DNA from 3 places in the Erwinia sp. 1181_3 genome. Region 3 is predicted to be linked to each of the others. Evidence: predicted binding sites of a transcription regulator. Region 3 holds the regulator's gene; each other region holds the start of a gene.
What was found. Region 3 encodes PhoB, which activates phosphate uptake and scavenging genes when phosphate is short. Its sites were predicted from a motif close to CTGTCATAAAACTGNCNNAT; they were not measured.

Region 1 (3,283 bases), on a different contig from region 3:
CTGCACGCCGCCGCCGTCAACCAGCATCGTACCGGCAACGGAAGAGGAGAGGACGTGGGTGGTTGAAACCGGCATCCCGGTATAACTTGCCACACCGATTGAGACGGCTGCCGTCATCTGAGCAGACATCCCCTGTGCGTAAGTCATGCCTTTTTTACCGATTTTCTCACCGATAGTGGTGGCAACACGACGCCAGCCAACCATGGTACCCAGTGACAGAGCCAACGCGACGGCCAGGATAATCCACACCGGAGCATACTCAATGGTGTTGAGCAGGTCGCCCTTCAGCTTGTTGAGGAAGCGTTTGTCGTCAGGCTTGGTTTCCGGCAGCTTGGCGGCTTTCTCTGCGGTGTCTGAGATACACATCAGCAGGCGACGCAGCTGGCCGCGCTGTTCCACGCTTAACGCATCATAGCTGGAGAGGTTGTTCAGCAGACCCTGAGCACGCTGGATGGCAGGCAAAGCACGCGCCGCATCACAATGGAACTCATGAGGACCTGTTGGCACCTCTTCCGGCGTTGGCAACGCAGGCGGTGACATCTCGATGATATGCTTCAGCGAGGTGGCATGCTGCTGGTAATACTGTTCCAGATGGTTGACCGCATCGCGGGTGCGAGTGATGTCATAACCGCTGGAGTTCATATTGACCACAAAGCCTGCCGGTGCAACGCCAATCAGTACCAGCATAATCAGGCCGATACCTTTCTGGCCGTCGTTTGCGCCGTGCGAATAGCTGACGCCAATCGCCGAGACAATCAACGCGATACGGGTCCAGAACGGTGGCTTTTTCTTGCCATCGATCTTTTCACGCTCGGCTGGAGTCATATGAATCCGCTGACGTTTTTTATTCCCGCTCCAGAAGCGGCGCAGGATAAACACCAATCCACCGGCAATCACTAAGCCGACAATCGGTGAAATAATCAACGACATAAAGATACCGATCATTTTGGGAATGTTCAGCGCATCCACCACCGAGGTGCCAGTCAGCAACGCGTTGGTCAGGCCGATACCAATGATGGCACCAATCAGAGTATGAGAGCTGGAAGCCGGTAACCCGAAGTACCAGGTGCCGAGATTCCATATAATAGCGGCAAGCAACATGGAAAAGACCATGGCCAGCCCGTGAGCCGATCCCACATTCAATAGCAGATCGGTGGGTAGCAGATGGACGATAGCGTAAGCCACGCTTAAGCCGCCCAACAGTACACCAAAGAAGTTGAACACCCCTGCCATGACAACCGCTAACTGCGAGCGCATTGCACGGGTATAGATCACGGTAGCGACTGCATTGGCCGTGTCATGGAAGCCATTGATTGCTTCGTAGATCAAGACAAACAACAGAGCGAGTACCAGTAACAGGCCGGTATGAAAATCAAGACCAGCAAACAGATGTAGCATAAGCGTTACGCCATTTTGGAGGACATGAACGCGGCGCATTATCAGCGACAAACCGCACCCGGGGAAAGGGAAATATAGACTTTTTTTGACAGTAACGTGTCAATGTGATGACAGTTACGGGTGAAAAGGCTAAAAAATCATAAAGTTACAAAATGTTTCAACCCCGATTGGGGCCTGAAGCTGGTATCCCCGCCCCCAACTCACTACAATCAGCGTTTTTGAGAAGTCGGCGCGGAGTGTGTGGTGGAAAAGTTTGACGTTATCGTAGTAGGCGCAGGCGCAGCGGGTCTGTTTTGTGCAGCCCAGGCGGGGCAAAAAGGGCTGCGGGTGCTGCTGATTGATAATGGCAAAAAAGCCGGGCGTAAAATCCTGATGTCGGGCGGCGGACGCTGTAACTTCACCAACCTTTACACCGAACCTGCGGCTTACCTGTCGCATAACCCGCATTTTTGTAAATCTGCGCTGGCGCGTTATACCCAGTGGGATTTTATCGATCTTATTAACCGTCACGGTATTGCCTGGCATGAGAAAACCCTGGGCCAGTTGTTCTGTGACGACTCTGCCCAGCAGGTGGTTGACCTGCTGCTGAAAGAGTGTGAGAACGGGCAGGTCACATTACGCTTGCGCAGTGAGGTGGTGTCCGTCACGCGTGACGACAGCGGCTACACGCTGCAACTGAACGGCACAGAGGTACAGGCAGAGAAACTGGTGATCGCCAGCGGTGGATTATCGATGCCGGGGCTGGGTGCGTCGCCGTTCGGCTATAAAATGGCTGAACAGTTTGGCCTGAAGGTGTTTCCCACCCGCGCCGGGCTGGTGCCGTTTACCCTGCATAAACCGCTGCTGGAACAGCTTCAGACACTATCCGGCGTCTCGGTGCCATCGGTACTCACCGCCGAAGACGGCACGGTATTTAAAGAAGCGCTGCTTTTTACCCATCGTGGCCTGTCTGGCCCGGCGGTCCTGCAACTCTCCAGCTACTGGCTACCGGGTGAATTTGTCACCGTTAACCTTTCCCCAGGCCAGGACATTGACGCGTTTATTAATGATGAGCGTAACAGTCATCCTAATCAGAGCCTGAAAAACACCCTGGCAAAACTGCTGCCGAAACGTCTGGTTGAGTGCCTGCAACTGCTGGGGACCGTACCGGAGTGCACGCTGAAGCAGCTGAACAGCCGTCAGCAGGCCGATCTGGCGACTGCGCTGCACCAGTGGCGCGTGCAGCCTAACGGAACCGAGGGCTACCGCACCGCCGAAGTCACGCTGGGCGGCGTCGATACCACCCAGCTGTCATCGAAAACGATGGAGGCGCGTGATGTTCCAGGGCTCTATTTTATCGGTGAAGTGGTGGATGTGACCGGCTGGCTGGGAGGCTATAACTTCCAGTGGGCGTGGAGTTCCGCATGGGCATGTGCGCAGGCGCTGTGAGTGAGTATGACGTCATCATCCTGCGCATTGCTGTCTTATTTACTGCGCTGTCAGAGTGAAATTCGGATGGCGGCCTGCCAGCAGCAACAGGAACTCATATTCAACCTGACTGAGTAGCGCCGGCTTACTGGCGGCCTCTTTCGTTTGCCAGACACGCAGGCTGAGGTTAAAGCGCTCGGCTGCGCCTTCCTGAGAAAGACCGGCGGCGAGGCGAAGTTCACGCACGTTAGTCATGACTGGCACGGGGCGCTGTGATGTGCGGGTTGGCATAGGCGTTTCTCATTATTGTACGGGGCCACCAGGGTGGCCGGGATTAAACGAAAGCAGCCTTTATCTGAAGAACGACATCACGGTGTCAGTCGGCTACAAGCTGAAATCAGAATGTCTAAATGTGGCTGGCATGCTGACAAAACCACGTATCTGTAAGAGTTTTCCCTGGTGTTGCAGGTATTAAAAA
Region 2 (3,283 bases), on a different contig from region 3:
CTGAAGTACGTGAGGATTCTGAGCACTGCCCGGGATGTAAAATGACAAGTAAACTCATCAGCGAATCATTTAGACGTCCAGATGTTTACACCGCTATATTGTGCAGGTACTGTATCAACCACAAGCGCAAAATATTCACTGTCGATGTGAAGGACTCTCATGATCGAACTTAAACACCTGCGGACGCTGCAAGCGTTGCGAACGACAGGTTCACTGGCGGCGGCGGCGGCCCAGCTTCATCAAACGCAGTCAGCGTTATCTCATCAGTTCAGCGACCTGGAGCAACGTCTGGGGTTCCGGCTGTTTGTACGTAAAAGCCAGCCGCTGCGTTTCACGCCACAGGGAGAACTTTTGCTGCAACTGGCGGAACAGGTGCTGCCGCAAATCCAGCAGGCATTGCAGGCCTGCCATGAACCGCACCAGACCACATTGCGCATCGCTATTGAATGCCACAGTTGTATTCAGTGGCTGACCCCGGCGCTGAACAATTTCCGCAAGAGCTGGCCGCAGGTGGTGATGGATTTCAAATCGGGGATGACATTTGACCCGCAGCCCGCCCTGCAACAGGGAGAGCTGGATGTGGTACTGACCTCCGATATTCTGCCGCGCAGTGGGCTGTTTTATTCACCTATGTTTGATTTCGAAGTCCGCCTGGTGCTGGCACCGGATCATCCCCTGGCGCAAAAGGCGCATATTTCACCGGAAGACCTGGCCAGTGAGGTGCTGATGATTTATCCGGTTCAGCGCCAACGCCTGGATATCTGGCGTCATTTCTTACAGCCGGCCGATGTCAGCCCAACGTTGAAAAGCGTAGACAACACGCTACTGCTGATTCAGATGGTGTCTGCACAGATGGGGATTGCTGCGCTGCCACACTGGGTAGTGGAGAGTTTTGAGCATCAGGGACTGGTGGTAACGAAAACGCTGGGAGAGGGCCTTTGGAGCCGCCTGTATGCGGCAGTGCGCGACGGTGAACAGCGTCAGCCTGTAGTCGAAGCCTTTATTCGTTCCGCCCGCCAGCACGCCTGCGATCATCTGCCTCGGGTTCGTGATGCATCCCGTCCTGGCGTGCCACATCCTTCCATCAGCCATCCTTAGCATGCACGGCAGCCAGTCGACTACTGGCGTTACACGCTGACCCGCGCTCGTGACTCAGGGCAGCGCACGCCGCTAACGCAGATGCACCCTGAGGGACGACGAGTTATACTGCACTCACTGCAATTGTTTCACTACAGAGAGTCCCTATGACCAATAACGATGTCCTGCGCAGCGTGCGTTACATGCTGAATTTAAGCGATGCTAAAGTTGTGAGCATTCTGGCGCTGGCAGAGAGCGAAGTAACAGAAGCCGAAGTGCACAGCTTCCTGAAAAAAGAGGATGAAGCCGGCTATCGCCCCTGCCCTGATGTCATCATGGGTTACTTTCTGAATGGTTTGATTTTTGAACGCCGTGGCAAAAGTGAAGACGCACCTGCGCCTTCTATCGAACGCAAGATGACCAATAACATCCTGATGAAGAAGCTGCGTGTGGCCTTCGACCTGAAAACCACCGACATTCTGGAACTACTGAAAAGTGCCGATTTTGCGGTAGGACAGTCAGAAATTGGGGCGATCTTCCGTAAACCTGGGCATAAAAATTACCGCGAATGCGGCGATCAAATTCTGCGTAACTTCCTCAAAGGTCTGACGATGAAAATCCGTCCGGTGAAGAAAGCCTAAGCGATTGACTGACTGATTAACGCCACCTGCTGGCGTTAATCTTTGTTCTTCTGCCAGATCAAAACCTTCCTTTTAGAACAAAATCACTCACCAAACGAAACCCACAGCCTTTATCTGGGTTTGTATATGTGACTATCCTCACACTTTATAGTTTCATTATGAAAATAAAACACCGATTTGTGATGTAGATATAGCCATCTCGTCATAAAACTGTAACATTTGCGCCATTCTTCACAGTCAGTTGTTCTGATTACGACTACGCTATGCGCGAAATGGAACATTTATTCCTGTTTTAACAGGATCCTGTTCCTCTACTCTGCGCATTCGAAGCCGGATGTCAGTCTTTCGAGCCATGGGAGGCCAAAATGTTACGTTTTTTCAAACCTGCTGCACATCAGCCCCGCGTTGATGACAGCCGCGTTGACCCGTTATACCGCAAGCTACGCTGGCAGATCTTTCTGGGGATATTCTTCGGTTATGCTGCCTACTACCTGGTGCGTAAGAACTTTGCCCTCGCGATGCCCTACCTGGTTGAACAGGGTTTCTCACGTGGTGACCTCGGCTTTGCGCTCTCCGGCATCTCTATCGCCTACGGTTTCTCAAAATTCATTATGGGGTCGGTCTCTGACCGCTCCAACCCGCGCGTCTTCTTACCTGCTGGCCTGATACTTGCCGCGGCAGTCATGTTGTTTATGGGCTTTGTCCCCTGGGCAACGTCCAGCATCATGGTGATGTTTGTACTGCTGTTCCTGTGTGGATGGTTCCAGGGGATGGGCTGGCCGCCGTGCGGTCGTACAATGGTGCACTGGTGGTCACAGAAAGAGCGCGGCGGCATTGTTTCCGTCTGGAACTGTGCGCATAACGTCGGTGGTGGTATCCCTCCACTGCTGTTCCTGCTCGGTATGGCCTGGTTTAACGACTGGAAAGCGGCGCTGTATATGCCTGCTTTTGGTGCCATTGTTATCGCCATCATTGCTTTTGCGCTGATGCGTGATACCCCGCAGTCTTGCGGCCTGCCGCCGATTGAGGAGTACAAAAACGACTATCCACCGAACTATGATGAGAAACATGAAGATGAGCTAACGGCTAAGCAGATCTTTATGCAGTACATCCTGCCGAACAAACTGCTGTGGTATATCGCGCTGGCTAACGTGTTTGTTTACCTGCTGCGTTACGGCATCCTCGACTGGTCACCGACCTACCTGAAAGAAGTGAAACACTTCACGCTGGATAAATCATCGTGGGCTTACTTCTTCTACGAGTACGCCGGTATCCCGGGTACGCTGCTGTGCGGCTGGATGTCGGATAAAGTCTTTAAAGGTAACCGTGGTGCAACAGGCGTGTTCTTTATGGTGTTGGTGACCATTGCCACCGTTGTGTACTGGATGAACCCGGCCGGTAATCCTGGTGTGGATATGGCCTGTATGATGATTATTGGCTTCCTGATTTATGGCCCGGTGATGCTGATTGGTCTGCATGCCCTGGAGCTGGCACCGAAGAAAGCGGCGGGTACCGCAGCAGGCTTTACCGGTCTGTTTGGCTACCTCGGTGGGTCCGTTGCCGCC
Region 3 (3,283 bases):
TGAGCGCGATGGATATGCCCCAGGGCGATATAGTCCGCAGGGGGAAAACAATCGGCGGGGAAGGCATCCAGCGTGCCGATATAGATATCACGCACCGCATCGCTTTTGGTCACGCCCATCGTTGTCAGATGGCCGGTGGCAATAATGGGTAGCGGCAGGCCCAGCGCATCACGTTGTTTCAGCGCTTCCTGCCAGCACTGCTGATAGTGTTCAGTTATGGCTTCCAGCAGGCTTTGCTGCTTTTCACGCCCTGACTGCCCGCTCTGGCTGCGCAGAATATCGCGCGGGCGCAAAAATGGAATGGCGCACAGCAGTGCTCCTGGCTGGCCATCGCGGCGATTAAGAACCAGAACCTGTTGACGAACATCGTCGCAGGCGGCGGCGATCACCCGAGTGTTCAGGCAGGCCAGCAGCTCGCGGGATTCATTCAGCATGGCGACTGAATCGTGATTGCCGCCCAGTACCACCAGTTGACAGCCGGTCTGCTGCAGATTGACCACGAAGCGGTTATACAGCTCACGCGCGTAGCTCGGCGGAGAGCCAGTATCAAAGATATCGCCTGCCACAATAATCGCATCCGCCTGCTGTGCTTCTGCGTTCACCAGCAGCCAGTCAAGAAATGCCTGGTGCTCGGCTGCCCGGCTTTTGGTGTAGAAAAACTGGCCAAGATGCCAGTCGGCAGTATGAATGATGCGCATGGGGGTCCTTTCATGGCAGAAAGCGTGGGGAGTATTATACCTGTCCTGCATCCCGAATTATTCAGAGCAGATAAACATATTGATGAGGAGGGGATTTTATTTAATTCCATCAATGCTTTTAGGGGGTGCTTTTTTCATAAAAGTGTCATAAAACTGACGCATAATGGCGCCGCATATCCCCGTGACAACCTGTCACTGTAGCAGGAGCAATAATGGCCAAGCGCATTCTGGTGGTTGAAGATGAAGCCCCAATCCGTGAGATGTTGTGTTTCGTTCTGGAACAAAATGACTATCAACCGATCGAAGCCGAGGACTATGACAGCGCAGTAAGTATGCTCATTGAGCCGTGGCCGGATTTAATCCTGCTGGACTGGATGCTCCCGGGTGGTTCCGGCATTCAGTTTATTAAGCATCTGAAGCGTGAAGCCATGACCCGGGATATTCCGGTTATGATGCTGACCGCGCGTGGCGAAGAAGAAGATCGCGTCCGTGGCCTGGAAGTGGGTGCCGACGATTACATTACGAAACCCTTCTCACCCAAAGAGCTGGTGGCCCGTATTAAAGCGGTGATGCGCCGTATTTCACCGATGGCGGTGGAAGAGGTGATTGAAATGCAGGGGCTGAGTCTTGATCCGTCATCGCATCGCGTGATGTCTGACACGCAACCGCTGGAAATGGGGCCGACCGAATATAAATTGCTGCACTTCTTTATGACGCATCCTGAGCGTGTTTACAGCCGTGAGCAGTTGCTAAACCATGTCTGGGGAACTAACGTTTACGTCGAAGATCGTACCGTTGATGTGCACATTCGTCGCTTACGTAAGGCGCTGGAACTGACCGGGCACGATCGTATGGTGCAGACGGTTCGCGGAACAGGTTATCGTTTCTCTGCACGCTATTGATTGTTCGCGCTGGAGTCTGAACCGTGTTGGAACGCCTCTCCTGGAAGAGATTATTGTTTGAGCTGCTGCTTGCCGGTTTGCCCGCGTTACTGCTCGGGCTGCTGGTGGGTTGGCTCCCCTGGCTGCTGTTAATCTCAGTACTCTGTGTGCTGGGCTTTCATTTCAACAACTTACTTCGACTCTCTCACTGGCTGTGGGTTGACCGCAGCATGACACCTCCCAGCGGCCGTGGCAGCTGGGAACCGCTGTTTTACGGCCTGTATCAAATGCAGGCGCGTAACCGCCGCCGCCGCCGTGAACTCGGTCATCTGATCAAACGTTTTCGTAGCGGTGCAGAATCTCTGCCTGATGCGGTGGTACTGACCACCGAAGAGGGGACGATTTTTTGGTGCAACGGCCTCGCACAGCAGATGCTGGGGCTGCGCTGGCCGGAAGATAACGGGCAGAATATCCTCAATCTGCTGCGTTACCCCGAGTTTACCCGCTATCTGCGTCAGCGTGATTTTTCTCGCCCGCTTACGCTGGTGCTGAACAGCCATCGCCATCTTGAATTTCGTGTGATGCCTTACAGTGAAGGGCAATGGTTGCTGGTGGCGCGTGATGTCACCCAGATGCATCAGCTGGAAGGGGCCCGGCGTAACTTCTTTGCTAATGTCAGCCATGAACTGCGTACGCCGCTCACCGTATTGCAGGGGTATCTGGAGATGATGAACGATTCCGTGCTGGAGGGCAGTCTGCGCGATAAGGCGCTGCACACCATGCAGGAGCAGACTAAACGCATGGACAGCCTGGTGAAACAGCTGCTGACCTTGTCACGCATTGAAGCTGCTCCGGCGATCGATTTGCAGGAAACCGTGGATGTGCCGATGATGCTGCGGGTGTTGCAGCGTGAAGCGGAAACGCTCAGTAACGGCCGCCATGATATTTATTTCCATACCGACCCGCATTTGCGCGTGTTTGGCAACGACGAGCAGCTGCGCAGTGCGATCTCCAATCTGGTGTATAACGCGGTTAACCATACGCCGGATGGCACGCGTATTGATATCAGCTGGCTGCGCAGCCCGCAGGGGGCACAGTTTAAGGTTAAAGATAATGGACCCGGGATTGCACCGGAACACCTGCCTCGTCTGACCGAGCGTTTCTATCGGGTTGATAAAGCGCGTTCCCGACAGACGGGCGGTAGCGGATTAGGGCTGGCTATCGTGAAGCATGCGCTCAGCCACCACAATACGCGCCTGGATATCAGCAGCACGCCCGGCGCTGAAACCTGTTTCAGCTTTCAATTGCCACCAAGGTTGATTGTCAGTGCCGAACTGGTCGAGAATGCGTTGCATTAAGTCTCACGGAACCCATGCAATGAAATTGTTAATCGCGTTGGCGCTGCTGCTGGTCAGTTCGCAGGTCCTGGCGAAGCAGGGCATGTTGGCGGGGAATCTCACCAGCGTTGGCTCGGATACGCTGGGTAACCTGATGGCGCTGTGGGGTGAGAGTTTTAATCGTCAGTATCCCGGTGTGAATGTGCAGATCCAGGCGGCCGGTTCGTCGACTGCGCCGACTGCGCTTGCCGCGGGGGCTGCTCAGCTAGGTGCGATGAGCCGCCCGATGCAGGCGGTAGAACGCCAGTTATTTGAAGACAGTTACGGTTATCAGCCGCTGGCTGTACCGGTGGCGATGGATGCGCTG

Region 1: the regulator PhoB is predicted to act here: its motif matches at 1,493-1,512, upstream of pitA (inorganic phosphate transporter PitA).
Region 2: the regulator PhoB is predicted to act here: its motif matches at 1,918-1,937, upstream of glpT (glycerol-3-phosphate transporter).

What each region holds. Positions count from the first base shown of each region.
Region 1 covers NZ_VTDE01000005.1:173,559-176,841, reverse strand. Annotated here, with positions in the region: gene pitA (inorganic phosphate transporter PitA) at 1-1,398, opposite strand, end outside; gene FY046_RS15270 (NAD(P)/FAD-dependent oxidoreductase) at 1,642-2,826, shown strand; gene FY046_RS15265 (transcriptional regulator) at 2,866-3,096, opposite strand.
Region 2 covers NZ_VTDE01000016.1:22,296-25,578, forward strand. Annotated here, with positions in the region: gene metR (HTH-type transcriptional regulator MetR) at 160-1,098, shown strand; gene FY046_RS22615 (DUF1456 family protein) at 1,245-1,718, shown strand; gene glpT (glycerol-3-phosphate transporter) at 2,084-3,283, shown strand, end outside.
Region 3 covers NZ_VTDE01000003.1:183,008-186,290, reverse strand. Annotated here, with positions in the region: gene sbcD (exonuclease subunit SbcD) at 1-698, opposite strand, end outside; gene phoB (phosphate response regulator transcription factor PhoB) at 911-1,600, shown strand; gene phoR (phosphate regulon sensor histidine kinase PhoR) at 1,624-2,937, shown strand; gene FY046_RS09200 (PstS family phosphate ABC transporter substrate-binding protein) at 2,957-3,283, shown strand, end outside.